3 regions of the Sphaerisporangium sp. NPDC049003 genome follow, and region 1 is predicted to be linked to each of the others. Evidence: riboswitches for the same ligand, from Rfam matches in the RefSeq annotation. Region 1 holds a riboswitch; each other region holds the start of a gene.
What was found. Region 1 has a riboswitch for S-adenosylmethionine ahead of ACGFIV_RS06170 (LLM class flavin-dependent oxidoreductase). Riboswitches for the same ligand answer to the same signal wherever they lie in the genome.
Positions count from the first base shown of each region.

Region 2: linked by a shared signal. The riboswitch ahead of ACGFIV_RS12720 (aminotransferase class V-fold PLP-dependent enzyme) and the one ahead of ACGFIV_RS06170 (LLM class flavin-dependent oxidoreductase) in region 1 are both predicted to bind S-adenosylmethionine.
Region 3: linked by a shared signal. The riboswitch ahead of thrC (threonine synthase) and the one ahead of ACGFIV_RS06170 (LLM class flavin-dependent oxidoreductase) in region 1 are both predicted to bind S-adenosylmethionine.

Region 1 covers NZ_JBICTU010000004.1:246,388-253,693, forward strand. The annotation lists gene ACGFIV_RS06160 (fatty acid desaturase family protein) at 219-1,259, shown strand; gene ACGFIV_RS06165 (glutathione-independent formaldehyde dehydrogenase) at 1,319-2,470, opposite strand; SAM riboswitch class IV at 2,787-2,894, shown strand; gene ACGFIV_RS06170 (LLM class flavin-dependent oxidoreductase) at 2,994-4,199, shown strand; gene ACGFIV_RS06175 (GNAT family N-acetyltransferase) at 4,247-4,825, shown strand; gene ACGFIV_RS06180 (LLM class flavin-dependent oxidoreductase) at 4,887-5,942, shown strand; gene ACGFIV_RS06185 (MsnO8 family LLM class oxidoreductase) at 6,006-7,184, shown strand; gene ACGFIV_RS06190 (HAD domain-containing protein) at 7,278-7,306, shown strand, end outside.
Region 2 covers NZ_JBICTU010000009.1:204,305-211,610, forward strand. The annotation lists gene ACGFIV_RS12715 (NADH-quinone oxidoreductase subunit D) at 1-1,160, opposite strand, end outside; gene ACGFIV_RS12720 (aminotransferase class V-fold PLP-dependent enzyme) at 1,179-2,429, opposite strand; SAM riboswitch class IV at 2,591-2,706, opposite strand; gene ACGFIV_RS12725 (helix-turn-helix transcriptional regulator) at 2,878-3,234, opposite strand; gene ACGFIV_RS12730 (hypothetical protein) at 3,424-3,735, opposite strand; gene ACGFIV_RS12735 (hypothetical protein) at 3,909-4,184, opposite strand; gene ACGFIV_RS12740 (hypothetical protein) at 4,585-5,013, opposite strand; gene ACGFIV_RS12745 (GntR family transcriptional regulator) at 5,225-5,989, shown strand; gene ACGFIV_RS12750 (alanine racemase) at 6,026-7,117, shown strand; gene ACGFIV_RS12755 (class I SAM-dependent methyltransferase) at 7,156-7,306, opposite strand, start outside.
Region 3 covers NZ_JBICTU010000038.1:22,025-29,330, reverse strand. The annotation lists gene groL (chaperonin GroEL) at 1-49, opposite strand, end outside; gene ACGFIV_RS31855 (cold-shock protein) at 436-636, opposite strand; gene ACGFIV_RS31850 (MoaD/ThiS family protein) at 977-1,252, opposite strand; gene thrC (threonine synthase) at 1,266-2,561, opposite strand; SAM riboswitch class I at 2,576-2,739, opposite strand; gene ACGFIV_RS31840 (RNA polymerase sigma factor) at 2,888-3,442, opposite strand; gene ACGFIV_RS31835 (trehalose-6-phosphate synthase) at 3,606-5,033, shown strand; gene ACGFIV_RS31830 (MFS transporter) at 5,153-6,343, shown strand; gene otsB (trehalose-phosphatase) at 6,450-7,280, opposite strand.

The DNA.
Region 1 (7,306 bases):
AGGAAAAATAGGTTTCCCTGTCAACCACCCGACCCGGCGCCGGGGCCTCGTCATGGTGGGGCTAGCACTACCGCGTACCGGCGTGGTGCCTGGATATCGCCGAACCCGGCGATCCCGACAGTCTTGGACGGGGCCGCCCCAACCCATCTCGAAAAACGCAACGCGGCGCATCCCCAGGGTTGACGCGGTCATCGATCCGCCACCACGTGAGGAGACCTGTGACCAGCTCATCCACGATCGAAGCCCCGGATCGGGAGGCGCGCGGCAGCGACTTCGCCCGGCTGTCCCGCCGGATCACCGAGGCCGGACTGCTCGACCGGCGCCCCGCCTACTACGCGTTGCGGCTCGGCGTCGTCGCGGGCCTGTTCGTGGCCGGCTGGGTGGCGTTCTTCATGGTGGGCGACTCCTGGTACCAGCTCCTGGTGGGGGCGTTCCTCGCGCTGGTCTTCGCCCAGGTGGCGCTCGTCGCCCACGACCTCGCGCACCGGCAGGTCTTCCGTTCCCGGCGTACCAGCGAGATCGCGGGATGGGTGGCGGGCAACCTCGGCGTCGGCATGAGCTACGGCTGGTGGATGGACAAGCACACCAGGCACCACGCCAACCCCAACCACGAGGACCACGACCCCGACGTCTCCCCCAACGTCCTGGTCTGGTCGCAGCGGCAGGCCGCCGTCAGCCGCGGCGTGGCCAGGTACATCGGCCGCTGGCAGGCGTTCCTGTTCTTCCCTCTGCTGACCCTGGAGGGCCTGCACCTCCACGTGGCCGGCTTCCGGGCCCTCGGGCGGCCGTCGCTCAAGCACCGGGGGGTCGAGGGGACACTGCTCGTCGTCCACTTCGCGGCCTACCTCGCGGCGGTCTTCGCGGTCCTGCCGCCCGGCAAGGGGCTGCTGTTCGTCGCCGTGCACCAGGCGATCTTCGGCGTCTACCTGGGCTGCACGTTCGCGCCCAACCACAAGGGCATGCCGATGATGACCGGTGACGAGCGCCCGGACTTCCTGCGCCGCCAGGTGCTCACCTCCCGCGACGTGCGGGGCGGGCGCATGGTGGACATCGCCCTCGGCGGGCTCAACTACCAGATCGAGCACCACCTGTTCCCGAGCATGCCGATGCCCAACCTGCGCAGGGCCCAGCCGATCGTCCGGGCCTACTGCGCGGAGCTGGGCATCCCCTATCTCGAAAGCAGCCTGTACAGCTCGTACGCCCAGGCCCTGCGCCACATGCACCAAGCGGGCGCCCCGCTGCGAGCCCGGGAGCGCTGAGCGGCCGATACCGAGGCCACAGGGCCGGCGACGGGGGCGGCACGGCGCCCGCGGGCCGGTTATCCGAGGCCGGGCTTCAGCGTCACCTTGGTCCAGCCGGGCTCACGCTTGTCGAAGTGCGCGTAGGCGTCCGGCGCCTCGCGGAGCGGCAGCTCCTGCGAGAGGATGAACGACGGCTCGACCCTGCCGGTGTGGATGAGGTTGCGCAGGTGTCGGTCGTAGCGCTTGACCGGGCACTGGCCACTGCCGATCGTCTGGCCCTTGTACCAGTGCCAGCCGTACTCCAGCGGTACCCGTCCGTGCCTGGCGAGATCGTCGACGCCTCCCGGGTCCTCCGGGACGAACACGCCCACGACGCCGATGCCGCCGGTGTACCGCACCGACTCCACCAGCTTGTTGAGGGTGTCGTCGGGGTGCTCGTGGCCCTGAGGGTCGTGCGCCTGGTAGCCCACGCACTCGCATCCCCGGTCGGCCCCCTCTCCGTTGGTGAGCTCCAGCACCCGCTCGACCGGGTCGCCCTTGGAGTCGTCGATCGCGATGGCGCCGATCTTCTCCGCCAGGGCCAGGCGGTCGGGATGGCGGTCCACCACCATGATCTTGCTGGCGCTCTTCACCACGGCCGAGAGCGCGGCCATGAGCCCGACGGGGCCGGCCCCCATGATGACGACCGACTCGCCCGGGCGCAGCCCGGCCATCTCGGTGGCGTGGTATCCGGTGGGGAAGACGTCCGAGCACATCACGTAGTCGTTCTGCTTGTCGAGACCGTCCTCGGGAATCCGGCAGCAGTTGAAGTCCGCCCAGGGAACCCGGAGGAACTCCGCCTGGCCGCCCTCCCAGGGGCCCATGTCGGCGAAGCCGTACGCCCCGCCGCAGAGTCGGGGATAGTCGGGATTGGCCCTGATGCAGTAGTTGGTGAACCCGGCGTTGCAGTTCTTGCACCCACCGCACGCGACGTTGAACGGAATCGAGACCAGGTCGCCGACGCTGACGCGCTCCACGGCGCCGCCGACCTCGATGACCTCGCCGAAGTTCTCGTGGCCGAGGACCCTGCCCGGCTCCATGTCGGTGCGGCCCTCGTACATGTGTAGGTCCGACCCGCAGATGTTCGTCGTGATGATCTTGATGATGGCGTCGCGCGGCTCCTCGATCCGAGGATCCGGTACCTCGTCCACGCTGACGTCGCGAGGTCCGTGGTAAACGAGTGCCTTCATGGTCGTCCTCCTGAAGTGGGATGCGGGCGAGGCCGCCGTCCGCACCGCCCGTCCGCGGGCGGCCCTGTCACGACCTCGGTGCCACCCGGCCGCCGCCCTCCCCTTCCGCGTGAGGGGCCCGGACGCGGCCAAGTGGACGGGACCCCGCGGTCTCGCGTCTCCGTTCGACCATGACCCGGCCCCCGGCGCGGCACATCCCCCATCCATGTAGCGCGGCCCGGGGAGCGCGGGCGCCGTCACCGCCCAAGCGATCGCAGTTTTGGAAGTAATCAGGTAGGAATTGCATACTTTACTGCGCGGGGCTATCGTCGATTGAGGTCACGAGACCAGCGAAAAGCCCTGGCTTGCTGGTCGGCAACCCCGCGTCCGCAGGGTGCTCCAGGTGACGACCAGGCGGGGCGGAAGCGTCCCGCAAGCGAACGCCGGCCCCGGCCGGCGGTGATCGGCTGGATGTGGGGGGTGCGAGCGGTGGCATCGCGGTTCGCCGAAGCCCCGCCGTCACAGCAAGAGGAAGAGGCCCCGAATGCCGCCCACTCCCCTCCACATCAGCGCGGCCCTCGACGGTGCCGGCTGGCACCCCGCGGCGTGGCGCGACCCGTCCGCCCGCCCGCGAGAGCTCTTCTCCGCCCGCTACTGGACCGATCTCGCCACCGAGGCCGAGAGCGGCCTGCTCGACTTCGTGACGATCGAGGACTCCCTCGGCCCGCAGTCGTCCTCGTACGAGGGCCCCGACGACCGTACCGACCAGGTGCGCGGACGGCTCGACGCCGTGCTCCTCGCGGCCAGGATCGCGCCGGTGACCGGCCGCGTCGGGCTGGTGCCCACGGCCACGACCACCCACACCGAGCCCTTCCACGTCGCGACCGGCATCGCCACCCTGGACCACGTCAGCGGCGGGCGCGCCGGGTGGCGCGCGCAGGTCTCCGGCCGTCACACCGAGGCCGGGCACTTCGGCCGCCGGGAGTTCCCGGTGCTGCGGCCGGCCGACCACGAGGCCCCCGAGCCGGCCGGGCACGTGAGCGACCTGCTGGAGGAGGCCGCGGACGCGGTCGAGGTCGTGCGCCGCCTGTGGGACAGCTGGGAGGACGACGCCGTGATCCGCGACGTCGCCACCGGCCGCTTCGTCGACCGCGACAAGCTGCACTACGTCGACTTCCAGGGCCGGTGGTTCGGCGTCAAGGGCCCGGCGATCACCCCTCGGCCGCCGCAGGGCCAGCCGCTCGTCACCGCCCTCGCGCACGCGAGCCCGGCGTACCGCTTGGCCGCGCGCGGCGCCGACGTCGTCTACGTCACCCCCCACGACAAGGAGCAGGCGCGCGCGATCGTCGCGGAGGTCCGCGAGGCGGAGGCGGCCGTGGGCCGGCCGGGCGAGCCGTTGCTCGTCTTCGCCGACCTGCTGGTCCACCTCGACGCCGACGCACGGACGGCGGCGGACCGCAGGTCCCGGCTCGACGAGCTCGACGGGGCCGAGCACGTCTCGGACGCGGCGGTGTTCACCGGCACCCCCGAGCGCCTCGCGGACCTGCTCCTCGACTGGCGGGAGGCGGGCATCCAGGGCTACCGGCTGCGTCCCGGCGTTCTGCCCTCCGACCTGAGGGCGATCACCCGGGGCCTGGTGCCCGTGCTCCAGGGCCGGGACGTCTTCCGCCGCGCGTACGAGGCGCCGACGCTGCGCGGCCTGCTCGGGCTGCCCCTTCCGGCCAACCGCTACGCCACAACCGCCGTCTGAGCCCGCCGAACCCCCGCCGAGCCCCGCGAACCGACCTGGAGGCGACGATGACGTCCGCGCGCCCGCTGCCGAGCACCGCCCATCCGCAGACCGGCGCCGGGGACACCGCCGCGCGGGTGAAGATCACGACCGCCGCGCTCACCACCGCCGCCCCGACGACCACGGTCAGGGGCGTCGCCTACGACGACCCGGCGGCGGTGGCGCTGCGCGAGGCGATGGGCCAGGAGTTGCGGGCGCGCTACGCCGACCGCCTCGCCGACCCCGGCCATCTGCCGCGCGGCATGGACGTGGACTCCGCGACCGTCGCCTACACCGGCGTCGCCTACAGCGCGGAAGGCGTGCCCGTGGGTCACCTGCTGCTGCGCCGGGCCGGGGCCGACCTGGAGCTCAAGCGGATGTACGTCGCGCCCGGCCATCGCGGCACAGGGGTCTCGACGGCTCTGCTGTCGGCGGCCGAGGCCGCGGCGCGCGGGCTCGGCGCGGCCCGGGTCATCCTGCAGACCGGCGACCGCCAGCCCGACGCCGTACGGCTGTACGAGCGTGAGGGCTACACCCCGATCCCCATCTTCCCGCCCTACGAGCCGCTGCCCTACTCGCACTGCTTCGAGAAGGTCATCGGCTCCTGAAGCCCTCCAACGAGGACACGATCCCGCGGCCGGCCGAGCCGGCCGCCGAAACGGAACCCGCATGAAGTTCCTCGCCATCACACTGATCGTCCACGGGCCCAACCCCATCACCGGTGAGCTGAAGCCGACCACGGCACGGCTGCGCGAGGTGGTCGACAACGCCGTCCTGGCCGAGGAGCTGGGCTTCGACGGCTACGGGGTCGGAGAGCGCCACGAGCGTCCCTTCATCTCCTCCTCTCCGCCGGTCGTGCTCAGCCACATCGCCGCCAGAACCTCCGAGGTCCGGCTGTTCACCGCCGTCACCACTCTGAGCCTGCTCGACCCCGTGCGGGCCTTCGAGGACTACTCCACCCTCGACCACCTGTCGGGGGGCCGGCTGGAGCTCATCATCGGCAAGGGAAACGGCGCCGCGCAGGCACAGCTGTTCCACGTGACCAGTGAGGACCAGTGGGACCGCAACCGCGAGTCCTACGAGCTGTTCCGCCGCCTCTGGCGCGAGGACAAGGTCACCTGGTCCGGCCGCTTCCGCCCCGAGCTGCGCGAGGCCGAGACCTGGCCGCGCCCGCTCCAGCGGCCGGTCCGCGTGTGGCACGGCAGCGCCACCAGCAGGGAGTCGGTGGACCTCGCGGCCCAGTACGGCGACCCGCTGTTCTCCGCCAACGTCACCAACCCGATCGAGCCCTACGCCGAGCTGATCCGCTACTACCGGGAGCGCTGGGAGTTCTACGGGCACGATCCGGCCGAAGCGCTGGTCGGCGCGGGCACCGCGGGCTACTACGGCGCCAGGACCTCCCAGGAGGCGGTCGAGACCTATCGGCCGATCTTCGACGCGCGGCTGGCCATGTTCCGCAGGCTAGGCCTGGAGCCGGTGTTCCCCACGCTGGAGGACGCCATCGAGCGCAGCTCCATCCTGGTGGGCAGCCCGCAGCAGATCATCGAGAAGGTCCACCGCTACCACGAGAGCTTCGGCCACGAGGTCATGCACCTGAGCGCCGACGCCGACGGCCTGACCGACAAGCAGCACCGGGCCACGCTGGAGCTCTTCCAGAGCGAGATCGCGCCCGTGCTGCGCAGGGACATCCCGAGCAGGCCCTTCCCCCTGCCGGTCACCGCCTGAGCCCCCTCACCCCACCGCCGCCTCCAGGCCCCCCAACATCCGGTCCAGCACCGAAAGGCAGACATGTCATCCCATCGGACCCCGCTGTCCATCCTCGACCTCGCCCCCATCGTCTCCGGCGGCACCGCCCGGGACGCCCTGCGGAACACGATCGACCTCGCCCGGCGCGCCGAGGAGTTCGGCTACCACCGGTACTGGCTGGCCGAGCACCACTTCACCCCCGGGGTCGCCAGCTCGGCCCCGGCCGTGCTGATCGCGCTGGTGGCGGCGGCGACGAGCCGGATCCGGGTCGGCTCGGGAGCCGTGCAGCTGGGCCACCAGACCGCCGCGGCCGTGGTCGAGCAGTTCGGCACGATCGACGCCCTGTACCCGGGCCGCATCGACCTCGGCCTCGGCCGGTCGGGGCAGCGGCGGGCCGAGGCCCTCAAGGAGCTGAAGGACGGCGCCGGAGCCGAGCCCCGCCACGAGGAGCCACGGCCCGCCCGCGACACGCACGGCCTGCTCATCCCGCCGCCGTTCTCCTTCGCGCACCTGCTCACCTCGCCGCGTTTCGCGCTGTGGGCGTCGCTGCTGCAGCAGCCGGGGGCACAGTCCCCCGATTTCGCCGACCAGGTGGACGACATCCTGGCCCTGCTGTCCGGCACGTACCTGTCCTCCGAGGGACTCGACGCGCACGCCGTGCCAGGGGAGGGCGCGGACGTCGAGGTCTGGATCCTTGGCAGCAGCGGCGGCCAGAGCGCCCAGGTGGCGGCCGAGCGCGGCCTGCCCTTCGCCGCGAACTACCACGTCAGCCCGTCGAGCGTGCTGGAGGCGGTGGACGCCTACCGCGCCGCGTTCAAGCCGTCGGCGAGCCTGGCAGCGCCGTACGTCGTCGTCTCGGCGGACGCGGTCGTCGCCGCCGACGACGCCACCGCGCGCGAGCTGGCCTCGCCGTACGGGCTGTGGGTGCGCAGCATCCGCGCCGGTGAGGGGGCCATCGCCTTCCCCTCGCCGCGCGAGGCCGCCGCCCACTCATGGAGTGAGGAGGACCGGCTGCTGGTGGCCGATCGGGTGGACACGCAGTTCGTCGGCGCGCCTGCGACCGTGGTGGAGAAGCTGCGCGTGCTGAGGGACGCGACCGGGGCCGACGAGCTGCTGGTCACCACGATCGCCCACGACCACGCCGACCGCGTGCGCTCCTACGAGCTGCTCGCCGAGGCCTGGGACCGGGCGGAAACGGAGCGTGCGGCCCCGCCCGCGTGACCGGGGGGCGCGGGCGCTCCCGTCGCGGAGTTGGAAGACTGGGCCATGGTGGCGGCATCATGGCATCCAGCACCGACGACCGAGGAGAGGCACGTGACCAAGCGTCCCCTTGTACTGCTGGA
Region 2 (7,306 bases), on a different contig from region 1:
ACGAAGAACATCGAGCCGAGGATGGCCACCATGTCCGAGATCAGGTGGCCGGGAAGCATCTCCCTGAGCACCTGCACGTTGTTGAAGGACGCGCTGCGCAGCTTGAGCCGCCACGGCGTCTTCTCGCCCCGCGACACCAGGTAGTAGCCGTTGAGCCCGAGCGGGTTCTCGGTCCAGGCGTAGGTGTGGCCCTCGGGCACCTTCAGCACCTTGGGCAGCCGCTGGTTGATGGGACCGGGCGGCAGCGACCGCAGGCGCTCCACGCACGCGTCGGCGAGGTCGAGCGCGACCTTCACCTGGTCGAGCAGCACCTCGAAACGGGCATGGCAGTCACCCGCCGAGCGCGTGACCACCTTGACGGGAAGCTCCCCGTAGGCCAGGTACGGCTCGTCGCGGCGCAGGTCGAGATCGACCCCCGAGGCGCGGGCGATCGGCCCGCTGACCCCGTACTGCATGATCGTCTCGCGGTCGAGCACCCCGACCCCCCGGGTGCGCGCGAGGAAGATCTCGTTACCGGAGATCAGGTTCTCGATGTCCGGCAGCCGCCTGCGCACGTCGGCGACCGCCTGGGCGACCCGGTCGAGCCAGCCGTACGGGAGGTCCTCCTTCAGGCCGCCGACCCTGTTGAACATGTAGTGCATGCGCCCGCCGGAGATCTCCTCCATGACGGCCTGCAGGGTCTCTCGCTCGCGGAAGGCGTAGAACACGGGCGTGATGGCGCCGAGCTCCAGGGGATACGACCCGAGGAACATCAGGTGGTTGAGCACGCGGTTCAGCTCGGCGAGCAGCGTGCGCGCCCACACCGCCCTGACCGGCACTTCCATGCCCAGCATGCGTTCGACGGCGAGGACGACGCCCAGCTCGTTGGCGAAGGCCGACAGCCAGTCGTGCCGGTTGGCCAGCACGATGATCTGCCGGTAGTCGCGGACCTCGAAGAGCTTCTCGGCGCCACGGTGCATGTAGCCGACGATCGGCTCGGCGCTGCCGATGCGCTCGCCGTCCACGGTGAGCCGAAGGCGCAGGACACCATGGGTCGAGGGGTGCTGGGGGCCGATGTTGAGGATCATGTCCTCGGTGGCCAGTTCCTTGGCCCCGGCCCCGATCCCCACGACCCGTTCGGTGCGCGCGCCTCCGGTGCCAGCTCCGCGAGGTTCGGTCATAAACCCCATGCTGTCACGTCAGCGGCGTGAGGCAAGATCCGAGAGGGCGGTGACCAGGCGGCGGACGTGCTCCTCGGTCGTCCCGATGCCGATGGACGCCCGTACGGCCCCGGCGGTGCCGTCCGCGCACGAACCGTCGGCGGCCTGGCCGACGGCGTCGAGCAGGTGCCTGACGAAGGGATGGGCGCAGAACTTGCCGTCGCGCACCCCGATGCCGTACTCGGCGGACAGCGTCTCGGCGACCTCCCTGGCGGTCCAGCCCTCGACCACGAAGGAGACGATGCCGACGCGCGGGTGGGCGGGCCCCCAGAGCGACAGCTCGTGGACGCCCGCGATCGCGGCGAGGCCGTCGCGCAGCAGTTCGACGAGGCGCTCCTCCTCCCTGATCAACGCCGTCCAGCCGGTGGCCGAGAGGGCGTCGCAGGCGGCGGCCAGGGCGACGGCGCCGAGGACGTTCGGCGTGCCGGCCTCGTGCCGCTGCTCGGGGTCCGCGCTCCACTCGGCGTCCAGCGGCAGCCCCTGCCCGGCGCCTCCGGTGACGGCCTTCGACGCGCCGCCCCCGCGCAGGTACGGCTCGGCCTGGGCGAGCCAGTCGGCCCGGCCGATCAGGGCGCCCGCGCCGAACGGCGCGTAGAGCTTGTGCCCGGAGAACGCCACGTAGTCCAGGTCGAGCGCGGTCAGGTTGAGCCGGCGGTGGGGGACGAGCTGCGCGGCGTCCACGAGGATCCGCGCGCCGTGCCGGTGGGCGATGTGGGCCAGGGCGGCGATCGGCCACAGCTCGCCGGTCACGTTCGAGGCCGCGGTGACGACCAGGAGCTTGGGTCCCTCGATGGCCGCCAGGGTCTCGTCCGCCGCGCGGACCGCCTCGCCGGGGAACCGCGGGGGCGCCAGCCGTACCGCCTCGGGCCAGGGGAGCAGGGACGCGTGGTGCTCGGTCTCGAAGACCACGACGGTGGTGCCCTCGGGCAGGCAACGGGCCAGCAGGTTCGCCGCGTCCGTGGTGTTGCGGGTGAACACGACGGCGTCACCGGGACGGGCGCCGACGAAGGCGCGCACGGTGTGCCGGGCCTGCTCGTAGCGCGCCGTGGTGAGCTGCGAGGCGTACCCGGCTCCCCGGTGAACGCTGGAATAGGCCGGGAGCGCGGCGGCGACCGCGGCGCTCACCGGCTCCAGACAGGGGGCGCTCGCCGCGTAGTCGAGGTTGGCGTACCGCACGAGCCCGCCGCCCTTGACCGGGACCTCCAGATCTCCACCGAGCACGGCGGGGATGGCCGGAGCGGTACGTCCCGCCGCCTCGCCCTGGAAAGCACTGCCGGGCCTGGAGCCGCCGGAGGCGTCCGAGCCGGAAACGACGGGATTCAGGACAGTGAGTGCGGACAACGCCGGCCTCCTAGGGTCATGGGACCCCGGCCATGGCGTTGGTATGACGGAGCCCGCGCTTGACTGGCGCACCTCGCACCAGACCTGGTCCTCACCCGGGGCACCCCGCCGCGAGCGCGAGGGTTGCCGGTCAGCGAGCCGGGGCTTGACGCTGACACTCATGACCTACGGGGACTATAACCCAACCTCCCCCCGCCTCCGCAACGTGACAAGCCCCACGCCCCGAGCCGTTCTCAGGCAGCACTGGCAGTCACCGCTCCTGCCGGGTGGTGTTCACCATTTAGCAGCCGGGATCTCGCAACCGGTGAACACCACCGCAGCGGCCAGTAACGCCGAGTTATGACGGGCCTTCGCCACCGAGAAGTTCGGTGGGAATGCCCAGGCCATCAACCAGATCGCGTACCATCGTCACGCCGCTGGCCAGCCGGGTCCCCGATTCGAGCTGAGACACATAGCACTGAGATCGCCCGATAAGCTCCGCCAGTCTCTCCTGACTCATCCCGGTATGCTCGCGGATCAACGTGCATACGGCGACAAGATCCCATGAAGCAAGCGCTTCACGGATATCAGGAAGGGTCCACACCTCCGCTGGTACCGGTCGAGCGTCCGCAGCGCACGGGCCACACACATCATCGGTGTTGTACCGGCTCAGCGGGCGTACACACTTGCGGCACATTCGCTCCGGCTCGATCATGGCGTCACCTCGGACCCGCAGTACCGGCGAGGTAGCTCCTCATGCTCGTCAACCCGGCAGCCAAGGGCTTCGAGGGTGGCGAACCCACGGTGACGCAACAGCCGCACAGGAGCTCTTCCACGAGGGAACACGCGAGGGGACGGCCATAGTGGCGCAGGTGCTCGGTCACACGCCCGGCATCGGGTCGGCTCAACCGCATCGCTCCTCGCCATGGTGGAAGACGATCGCGCCGCTGGCATGGTCCCGGTTAGCGCGCACCAGGATGGGCCCGTACCGGTAGCACGGGTAGGGGTAGGCGAAGAGGTCCAACCGCGCCGGGCGGACTGTCCCCCGGCCACGATCGGGCATGGTGTGCAAGGCGGCCAGTAGCGCTCTGCGCGCCCTGACGGACGTGTCCGTCACGCCACGAACTCCGCGCCCGCCCAGATCGTCGGCGTCCCACGTCCACAGCACCGGCTCATCATCGACGTTGTCGGGGTCCAGTCGCGGTACTCCGCTCATGGCCCGGCGTTGTGCCGGTAGGGCCGGAGCCGACCCGGGGAGCGAAAGGCGCCGACTGATGGCGCCGGGAAAGTAGCCGCCCACGGAAATCCGTGCGGTCGTGGGCATGCCGTATGGGTCGCGCGGCTCGTCGTCATTCCTAATGGGCTCGCGCTCGTGCTCGTCGCAGCTGGTCATGCTGCCCTCCCCGGAGAATGGATCACTTCGAGCTCGGACTGACGCATGAGCTCGCGCAATCCCTCGAGGGTGTGCGAGTTGATCATCAGCGGCTCGCACGACCAGAGGGCGATCGCGTAGAACCGGCGGTTCCAGGTGCCGTACATGACGTGCCAGCCGGGCTCCAGTTGGTCGAGTTGGACGGCGGCCGCCTGCTTGGCCTGGTCCCAACGCTTTGGGGCGACGTCGACGGCGGGCGCATCGGGAGCATGCCGTCCTCGTGCCCGGCTCATGCCACTGCTCCACGCCGGTACGGCTCGTGCCAGTCCCTCGAGGAAGATGTGTCCGGTGAGCAGTCGCGTTTCGGGGCCGGGAGAACGGTGACCGGCCGAGTGGGGCCGACGTGGCGGGGGCCGACGCCGGGCGGGTGGACCTTCAGCGGCCGTAGCGGCGCTGGGGCGGGGAAGCCACCGCACAGGCCGAGGCGGCGGCGCGCGTCCAGGCGGGCGCCCATCTGGGCGTTGGTGGGGTGCTCCCACTGGTGGTGACGGCGGTATGGGAGGCTGGCCGCGTCGTGTGCGTACGGCGGATGTCCGCACCACCGGCAACCGAGAGGCTTCGGCGGGGTCTCGGCGCGGTGCCGGATACGGACGAACCGGGGCGTGGGCCGGGTTAGGACGTTCCTAGGATTGTTCATCGGATCGCACCCTTCGCGTGCGCGAACTGCTCGCGGCGGCGGTCAGGCCACAGCCCGCGTTCCATCACCTGGTCCACGCGCATTTCGTGCTGGCGGGGTGCCTGTTCGCCTGTGCGGCGGAGCTTGACCCGCTCCCGCGGGGACAGCGGCTCGCCCCTACCGGCCGTGCGCAGGTTCAGCCGACGGGTCTGGTAGTCCCGCCACCAGACCGCGACATCCCCGTCCAGTCGCTCGGTGCCCTGCTTTACCCACGCCCCCAGCTTCCCCAGCGACGGCCGGAACTTGGTGATGCGCTCGGTGGTCATCTCATAGGCGTGCGGCGCTACGGCCGGCTCGCTCATAGTCATGGCCACCAGTGACAGCTCCAGGACAGCAGCGCCGGATGCGGACTCGTTGGTGATGGACCGCAGGTCAGTCTTGGGCATGATGAGAACGCCTCTCTTGAAGGGGTGCCAGGGCGCGGGCCCAGGTTTGGCGACATGGCCGCGCCTGGCTGTTCGACTTCCGCTCGACTCGGCAGGTATGCTGCCGAGCAAAACGCCAAACGTTTGTCGATATCCCGATGATGTATCTGTGAGGGCCGGGTGTCAACAAACATCAAACGTTTGGCGTTTCTAGCGGACCGAAAAGAGGGAAATGAGCCACCCGAGCAAGCTGGGCTTCCGCCAGATCGCAGCCCAGATCCGAGAAGAGATCGTGAAGGGCGTTTACCCGCCTGCCACGGTCCTTCCGGCTGAGCCGGTGCTTGCCGAGCGGTACGGCGCATCGCGAAGCTTGGTCAACAGAGCAATGCAGGTACTTGCAGCAGAGGGCATGATCCGCCCTCGTCAAGGGAGGGGAACCATGGTCACCTACATTCCGCCAATGCTGCACTCGCCAGCGCGCTACTCCCGCCAGGCGCGCGAGGGTGGGCAGGCGCGCGGAGCCTTCGACGCAGAAGTGCGGGCAATCGGGCTCGAACCGCAGCATGAGATCACGACCAACAGGGCCGTTCCGCCGGACGACATCGCCGATGCTCTTGGACTGCCGCGCAGGGAGGAGAATGTCCTCGTTCGCCGCAGGCGCCTTCTCGCGTCCGGCATCCCGATGCGCCTCAACACGTCGTGGTTCCCGCTGTCCATCGCCGAAGGGACGGTTCTGGAAGAGCCGGGGCCGGTCATCATCGGTGGCGTCAAGTCAGCGCTCGCCGAGCTCGGCTACCCCCAGACGGAAGCAACCGAGTGCATCGTCGTCCGGCCTCCCACCGACGCCGAAGCCGAAGCTCTGGAGATCAGCCCTGAGCGGACCGTTCTCGATATCTTCCACGCCGGCAAGACGGGAGATCACCGAATTGTGGAAGTGACCACGACGGTCACACCAGCTCACTACCTGGTGGTTGAGAACACCTTCCCCCTCGCCTGACGTGCGGCCAGACACAACCCGATCGGAGACGATGCGATGACAGCCACACTGCCGATACGCGCACGGGCCTTGGAACTGGCCGACGCGGGCGAGCTACCCGCTTACGTGTACGACCTCGCCGACCTTGATACCCACCTGGCCACCATTCGGGCGACTCTCGGCGATATCGAGGTCTACTACGCCGTCAAGGCCAACCCCGATCCGAAGCTGTTGCAGGTAATCGCGCCGTACGTCGATGGCTTCGAGGTGGCGTCAGGGGGAGAGCTTGCCCATGTGCGCAAGTTCTTCCCCGAGACGCCAATTGCACTGGGCGGGCCTGGTAAGACCGACGCCGAACTCTTCGCCGATGTGACGAGGTTGCACATCGAAAGCTCCAGCGAGATTCGGCGGTTGTTCGCCGCGGGCCGGTCGGCTGACATGCTGTTGCGGGTCAATCTCGACGTCCCGATCAGCGGAGCGTCACTGGCAATGGGGGGCGGTGCGACGCCGTTCGGCATGGATCCCGCCGGCATCTCCGAGTGCATTGAGATGCTGGCCGGTCAGAACGCCGTACGGCTTCGCGGTATCCACGCTCATCTGGCCAGCGGCCTGGACGCGCCCGCCATGTTGGAGCTAGCCGCCGCTGTGCTCGACTACGCGCGCAGTCTCGGCGTGACTGAGATCAATCTCGGGGGCGGCATGAGCGTGTCTTACGCCGATCCCGCTTCTCGTTTCGACTGGAAGACGTACGGCGAAGGGCTGGCTGCTCTACGCCGTCCGGGTGAAATCCTGCGCATCGAGCCGGGCCGTTCCTTGTCGGTCTACTGCGGGCGGTACGTCACTCAGGTCATCGACGTGAAGCGCGTCCACGGCGAGCTATTCGCGGTAGTCGCGGGCGGAACGCACCACATCAGGACACCCGCAACCAAGGGGCACAGCCAGCCAATGGCGATCGAACAGCGGGGAGAACCGACCACGATCGTTGGCCAGCTCTGCACCCCGAAAGACACCATGGCGCGGCACGTGCCGGTGAGCCTGAAGACGGGTGACGTCGTGGAGTTCCTCATGGCAGGCGCCTATGCATGGAACATCTCCCACCACGATTTCCTGATGCATCCGAAGCCCACCTTCCATTACCTGGAAGGCTGAGCCGATTACTGACACCGGTCACAGCTTCGCTCGGTGGGTCATGCCGTCTTCCGCAGTTGAGCGATGTATCCGGCGCCCTCGATTTCGGCGTGTTCGAGCGTCCACGGTGACCGGTCCGTCAGGTCGGACAGTTCCTGGATGGAGGCGAACAGGTAGTCGAACCATTCGGTGGCGGTGCGGCCGTGGCGG
Region 3 (7,306 bases), on a different contig from region 1:
CGAGACCGCGCCGGGCGTCCTCGTTAAACGCGATCATCTTGGCTGCCATACGGCTAGACCTCCCAGATACAGGGTGGCTTGCAGCGGATCGAGCCGACGCCCGCGACGGCATGTAGACCCGCGAATTCACGACACCTGTCGCCGTGAACCGCCAGGCCCCATCGCCTCGATCCAGGTTTGTCACTCTCCCCAGGAGAGTGCCAACGAACTGTTTAGCACTCTACCCTGCCGAGTGCAAGCGACAACCCCTATGACCTGGGCGGCACAAGGATTTCTCTGACCGTATGCCGAATATTGGACCTGACCTCACGTGCGGGAGAGCACGGACATGACGGAAGGCTCGGCCCGTCCTGATGCACGACGAACCGAACCTTCCAGCTACTGACTGAGAGAGACCAGTGGATCTTCGTCGACGACCGGACAGCGCCGGTGTCGTCACACAGTCCGCACGGACTCCGCCTGTGGACCCTTCTGGCCCTGTGTGATCTCGAACTCCACCCGCTGACCCTGCTCAAGGGACCGGTATCCCTCGGACATGATCGCTGAGTAGTGGACAAACACGTCCTTACCACCGTCTACCGCGATGAAGCCGTAGCCCTTGTCCGCGTTAAACCATTTGACGGTGCCCTGCGCCACTTTCCGACTCCTCTTGCTGGGCTCCGGACCCCACCCACTCCTCCGCGAGGCCCGTGACCTTCGGAACCGAGACGCATGCGAACTCCTCGGCCACGTCGATCGTTCTCGACCATACCTGTGGCAAGGCTTGGCGCAACAGTGTCAAACACCAAACTACTTCTTGACGTTCGCTGTAAGCGGGACGCTACTTTTTCCCGCTCTGGTGCGTTAGTTGATAATTAAACTACACAGAAGGGCCAGGTAAGAACTTCTATTATGATAGTCAGGCCGTTCCAGGCCCCCTGGACATGCCAACGCCCACCCGTCCCAGGGACGCGTGGGCGTTGGGAGTACCCGAGGGTCAGCCTCCGGCGACCGCGGGGATCACCGAGATCTGCGCCCCGTCCGGCGTGACGGTGTCGAGTCCGTCTACAAAACGGACGTCCTCTTCTCCGACATACACGTTGACAAAACGGCGAATCTTGCCCGTTTCGTCCAGAATTCGGGCACCGATTCCGGGGAAGTCGGTCTCCAGCTTCTGCAACACCTCGCGAAGTGTCGCGCCTTCACCGTTCACCTCCGCGGCACCGTCGGTGTACGTACGGAGAATCGTCGGAATCCGCACAGAAACGCTCATTTATCGTGACCTTTCAGGAGTTATCGGCGATAGCCGTGCGGAATGCGTCGAGCGAGGGCCGGATGACGGCGGTGGGCCGGGCCTTGGCGGAGACCGCGTCGAGGGTCTTCAGGCCGTCCCCAGTGTTGAGCACCACCGTCTCGGCCTCCGGGTCCAGGAGGCCGTTCTGGACCAGTTTGCGGAGCACTCCCACGGTGACGCCGCCGGCGGTCTCACCGAAGATGCCCTCGGTGCGGGCCAGCAGGTGGATCGCGTCCACGACCTCGGCGTCCGTGACGTCCTCGACCGCTCCGCCCGTACGGCGGGCGATGTCCAGGACGTACGGCCCGTCGGCGGGGTTGCCGATGGCGAGCGACTTGGCGATGGTGTCCGGCTTGACCGGCTGGACGATGTCGAGACCGGCCTTGAAGGCGGACGACACCGGCGAGCACCCCGCGGCCTGCGCCCCAAAGATCTTGTAAGGCCTGTCCTCGACGAGCCCCAGCTTGATCAGTTCCTTGAAGCCCTTGTCGATCTTCGTGAGCTGCGAGCCCGAGGCCACCGGCACGATGATCTGGTCGGGGATCCGCCAGCCCAGCTGCTCGGCGATCTCGTACGCCAGGGTCTTGGAGCCCTCCCCGTAGTAGGGACGGAGGTTCACGTTGACGAAGCCCCACTTGTCGCCCAGCGGGTCGCCGATGAGCTCCGAGCAGAAGCGGTTGACCTCGTCGTAGGTGCCCTCGATGCCCACCAGGCGCCCGCCGTACACCGAGGCCATGATGATCTTGGCCTCTTCGAGGTTCGACGGGATGAACACGCAGGAGTCGAGCCCCGCGCGGGCCGCGGCGGCGCCGACGGCGCCCGCGAGGTTGCCCGTGGAGGAGCACGACAGGGTGTGGAAGCCGAAGTTGCGCGCCGCCTCAAGGGCGATCGCGACGACCCGGTCCTTGAAGGAGTGGGTCGGGTTCCCGGAGTCGTCCTTGACGTGCAGGCTCCGGATCCCCAGCTCACGGGCCAGGTTGTCGGCCTTGACCAGCTTGGTCCAGCCGGGCGCGAGGTTGGGCTTGGAGATGACGTCGGCGGGCACCGGGAGGAGCGAGCGGTAGCGCCAGATGTTCTGCGGGCCGGACTCGATCTCCCGGCGGGTCACCGACGCGGCGCGGCCGGCCTCGGGGGTGTCCCAGGTGTAGGCCACTTCGAGTGGCCCGAAACACTCGATACAGGCGAAGATCGGTCCGAGGTCGTAGCGAGTGCCACATTCGCGGCAGGAGAGCGCGACGGCGGGGCCGAAGTCGAGTGTGGTCGTTGTCTCAGCTGTTGCGAGCGCCATGAAGCGAGGCCTTTCCCTCATCTTCGCCCGGACCACCTTGATCACGGGCCGGAATTGGCACCTGTCCCGGCTGGTCTCAGTTGGTCGGATGCCGCGTCGTTCGGAGACGCGTGTGACCACAGCCGGGAGGGTTGCCGGGGCTTCGCAGGGCCGGTCCCTCCACCCCTCTGGATGAGCAATATGAAGTTGTGATCCCGCCGATGTTTCAGGCAGGACAAAAGAACTGTACCTTGCCCGCCAGCGGGTTCGGCGAGTTGTCTCACCAAGCGAGACGACCGCGTATCACCGACGCGCGGCCGGAGTGACCGCGCGGTGGGATCGCGGGCTCACCTGTAGGCGTCGCCGAGGGCCGCCTGCACGTATTTGCGTGCCTGGTGGATGCGCGACTTGGCGGTGCCGAGAGGGATGCCGAGCTGCTCGGCGACCTCGTTGTAGTCGAGCTGGCAGATGTCGCGCAGCACGAGCGCCTGGGCCAGCTCGGGCTTGTCCGCCTCCAGCGCCTCCATGGCGTCGAGCAGGTCGAGCCGCGAGCCCGCGATGACGCTCACCCGGCGCGGGTCGGCCCGCATGTCGGGAAGGTCCTCGGAAGTCTGCTCGGCGCCCCGGCGCTTCAGCGTGCGATAGGTCGTGCGCGCGCAGTTGGCGGTGACGATGTGCAACCAGGTGGAAAAACGTGCCCGCCCTTCGAACCTTCCGATGTTGCGGGCGACGGCCAGCAACGTATCCTGGCTAGCCTCCTCCGCGTCCTGGTGGTAGGGCAGGAGCCTCGCGCAGTGGCGGAGCACGTCGGGCTCGATGCGGCGGAGGAGCTCTCCGAGGGAGCGGTGATCACCTTGGGCGGCGGCGCGGGCCAGCTCTTCGGTCGTCTCGTCAAGCGCCATGCCGGAGCTCCCCTCGACCGTCTCCACTTTGCCTCGACCAGACCATCAGCCCATCTTATTGGGAGCGTTAAATTCATTTAATCTGCGGCCGAGTGCGCATCACAGCGGAGATGAACGGCGAGGGACGACCGCCACCTGGCGGACGAGGAGTGGTGATGGGCAGATGAACACTGTTCTGCTGGCCTCCAACAGGGGCCCGGTGTCGTTCACGCTGGCCGACGACGGTGCGCTGACCATGCGCCGGGGCGGAGGCGGCATGGTCTCCGGCCTCTCGGAGGTCGCCAAGGACACGAACGTGCTGTGGGTGTGCGCCGCCCTCTCCGACGGCGACCGCAGCGCCGTACGGCTCGCTCCGAGCGGGCGCCTCGACCAGGCGGGCTACGACACCGGGCCCGTGCGCATGCTGGACATCCCGCCCGCGACGTTCCACCGCGCCTACAACGCCGTGGCGAACTCCACGCTGTGGTTCGTCAACCACCTGCTGTACGACATCCCGAACTCGCCGCAGTTCGACATGCGGTTCCGCAGAGAGTGGGAGTCCTACCAGGACTACAACGCCGCGTTCGCCCTCGCCCTGGCCGAGGAGGCCGCGCACGGCGCCCGGGTGATGATCCAGGACTACCACCTCACCCTCGCCCCGGCGATGCTCCGGGTCGAACGGCCCGACCTGCGCATCGCCCACTTCTCCCACACCCCGTGGGCGCCTCCGGAGTACTTCTCGCTGCTGCCCGACGACATCTCCGCCGAGCTGCTGTCGGGCATCCTCGGCGCCGACCACGCCGGCTTCCTCGCCGCCCGCTGGGCCTCGGCGTTCATGGACTGCTGCGAGACCCTGCTCGGCGCCCGGGTCGACCGCGTCGAACGCACCGTCACCTACGAGGGCCGGACGACGCGCATCGGCGTACACGCCCTCGGTGTCGACGGTGACGCGCTCTGGGCCCGTGCCCTGGAGCCCGATGTCGAGTCGCACATGACCGCCCTGCGCGAGCGGGTGGGCGACCGCAAGCTCATAGTGCGGATCGACAGGACCGAGCTGTCGAAGAACATCGTGCGCGGCCTGTCGGCCTACAAGCAGTTCCTGACCGACCATCCCGAGTGGCACGGCAAGGTCGTCCACCTCGCCTTCGCCTACCCCTCGCGGCACGACCTGCCCGAGTACCGCGAGTACACCGCCGCCGTGCAGCGCTGCGCGAAGGAGATCGAGGACCTGTTCGGCGGCGAGGACTGGGATCCCGTGATCCTCAACGTGGACGACGACTACGCCCGCTCCCTCGCCGCCTACCGCATGGCCGACGTGCTGCTGGTGAACCCCATCCGCGACGGCATGAACCTCGTCGCCAAGGAGGGCCCGATCCTCGCTCCCCAATGCGCGCTGGTGCTTTCCAGGGAGGCGGGCGCCGCGGCCGAGCTCGGCGGCGACGCTCTGCTGGTCAATCCGTACGACGTCTCGGGCACGGCGAACGCCCTGCACGAAGCGCTGGTCCTTCCCGAGGAGGAGCGCGCGGACCGGGGCACCCGGCTGCGCGCCGCCGCGACGGCGCTCCCCCCGAGCCGGTGGTTCGCCGACCAACTGGCCGCCCTCGAACGCTGACCCCGACCGTCCCAAATACGGGGTTACTCGCCGTAGAGCCACATTCCACTGATATGGGGGCGGTGATACGTTCTGACCGTTCGAGTGCTCCTAGGCACGGGGGATCTGTGAGCTCGACCATGTCCGCACGACCGCGCGCCAGGCTCACCAGGGACCGCCCGACCTGGCTCATCTACCTCCAGCTCGCGATCTTCTGCACCTACCTGTACGGGCTCTCCGCCGCGCTCCCGCTGCTCCGCATCGACCAGGGCGTGTCCCAGGCCGTCGCGGGGCTGCACGGCACCTCCATGGCCGTCGGGAGCATCATCTGCGGCATCGCCATACCGCATCTGACCTCCAAGATCGGCCGGCGCCGCACGACCTGGCTCGGCGTGGCCGCGATGGCCTGCGGCGTCGCGCTGGTCGCGGTCACCACGGCGCTGCCCGTCACCCTGCTCGGGTTCGGCCTGGCGAGCGGCGGCGGCTCCATCAGCCTCTACGTGGGCATGTCGGTGCTGAACGACCACCACCGGGCGGCCGGACCCGCGGCCATCAACGAGGCCAACGCGGTCGGCGTCACCGTCGGCATCGGCGTGTCCTACCTCGTCAGCGTGCTCGCCGACTCCCCGCTCGGCTGGCGGGCCGGCATCCTCGTCACCCCGATCGCGGCGCTGCTCCTGCTCGCGTTCATGGGCAGGGTGTGGGTGCCGGCCCTCCCGCCGGCCGGTGACCACGCGGAGGACGGCGTCACACATGCCGTGAGAGCCCCGTACGGCTGGCGCTTCCACGTCGCCTGCGGGGTGCTGTTCTGCCTGGTGGCCATGGAGTTCCTCTTCAACGTCTGGGCCGCGAAGCTGCTGGCCGACCAGACGGGCATGACCGCGGCCGTCGCGGCGACCGGGCTCACCGCGTTCACCGCCGGCATCGCCGTGGGCAGGTTCGCCGCAGGGCGGCTGGCCCTCCGCCTTGACCCGACGCCCATGCTGGCCGGCGCGCTGGTGGTGACCCTGACGGGCTGGTCGGTCTTCTGGTTCAGCGCCCATCCGGTGCTCTCGTACGCGGGCCTGGTCCTGAGCGGGCTCGGCGTCGCGGTGCAGTTCCCGCTGGGCCTCGCCAGGGTCCTCGCCATGGCCGCCGGACGGGCCGACAAGGCGAGCGCGGCGGCCTCCATCTGGTCCGGGGTCGCGGTCGGCATCGGGCCGTTCGCGCTGGGCGCCATCGCCGACGGCTTCGGCACGCGCACGGCGTTCCTCATGGTCCCGCTGCTGATAGCCCTCGCCATCGCCGGCATCGCCCTCAGCTCCCGGCCTCCCGCGCCTGCCCCCGCCTGAGAGCCTGGGCCGGCCCCGCGCGGGCTCCTGTCGTCCATGAGCGCCGCCCGGCCCTGATCAGTTCCCGCGCGTGCCCCTCTCGTCCACCGTGGTCACCCGACCCTGATCAGCTCCCGCCCGGGCTCCGCTCGTCCACCGCGTCGGCGAGCGCCGACAGCAGCGCCGCGACCCCGGCCGGGCCGTCGACGACGAGGTCCGCGCGCTCGGCGAGCGCGGTGACCTCCGTGGAGGCGCTGCACACCGTCACGCCGGGCAGCCCGGACAGCCGTACCGCCTCGAACGCCGCGAGGTCGCCGAGGTCGTCCCCGGCGAACAGCACGGACCGTGCGAAACGCTCGGCGAGGAACACTCCGAGCGCGTGCCCCTTGTCCATGCCCGAGGGGCGCAGCTCCAGCACCAGCCGCCCCGGCTCGACGAGCATGCCGCTCTCGGCGGCCAGCTTCGCCAGCGGCTCGCGCAGCGCCAGGAACGTCCCCTCCGGGTCCGGGGCCCTGCGGGTGTGGACGGCGACCGCCCTGCCCTTGTCCTCGATCGTCACCCCCGGTTCCGCCCCGTCGGTGACGGTGACGCCCAGCAGGGCCAGCAAACCGGGCAGTCCCGCACGCACGCGCTCGACCCCCGGTGGCGGCGGCGGGGACAGCACCTGGCCGTCCTCCCAGCGTTCGAGCCCGTACTGGCCGAGCACCACCAGGCCGGGCACATCCGCGAGACCGGGCCCGCCCGGCACCTCGCCGTAGGCGATGGCGGTGGCGGCGGGACGTCCGGTGACGATCACCACTCCCCCCACCAGGCCGCCGAGGCGTACGAGCGCCGCGGCGGCGTGCGGGTCGACCCGGGCGTCGGCGGGGTCGGGGACGATGGGCGCGAGCGTGCCGTCGAAGTCGAGCCCGACCACCGCCCCTGCGGGGTCGGCCTTGATGGCAGCCAAACCGGCGATATCCGGCAATACATCATGAGTCACGC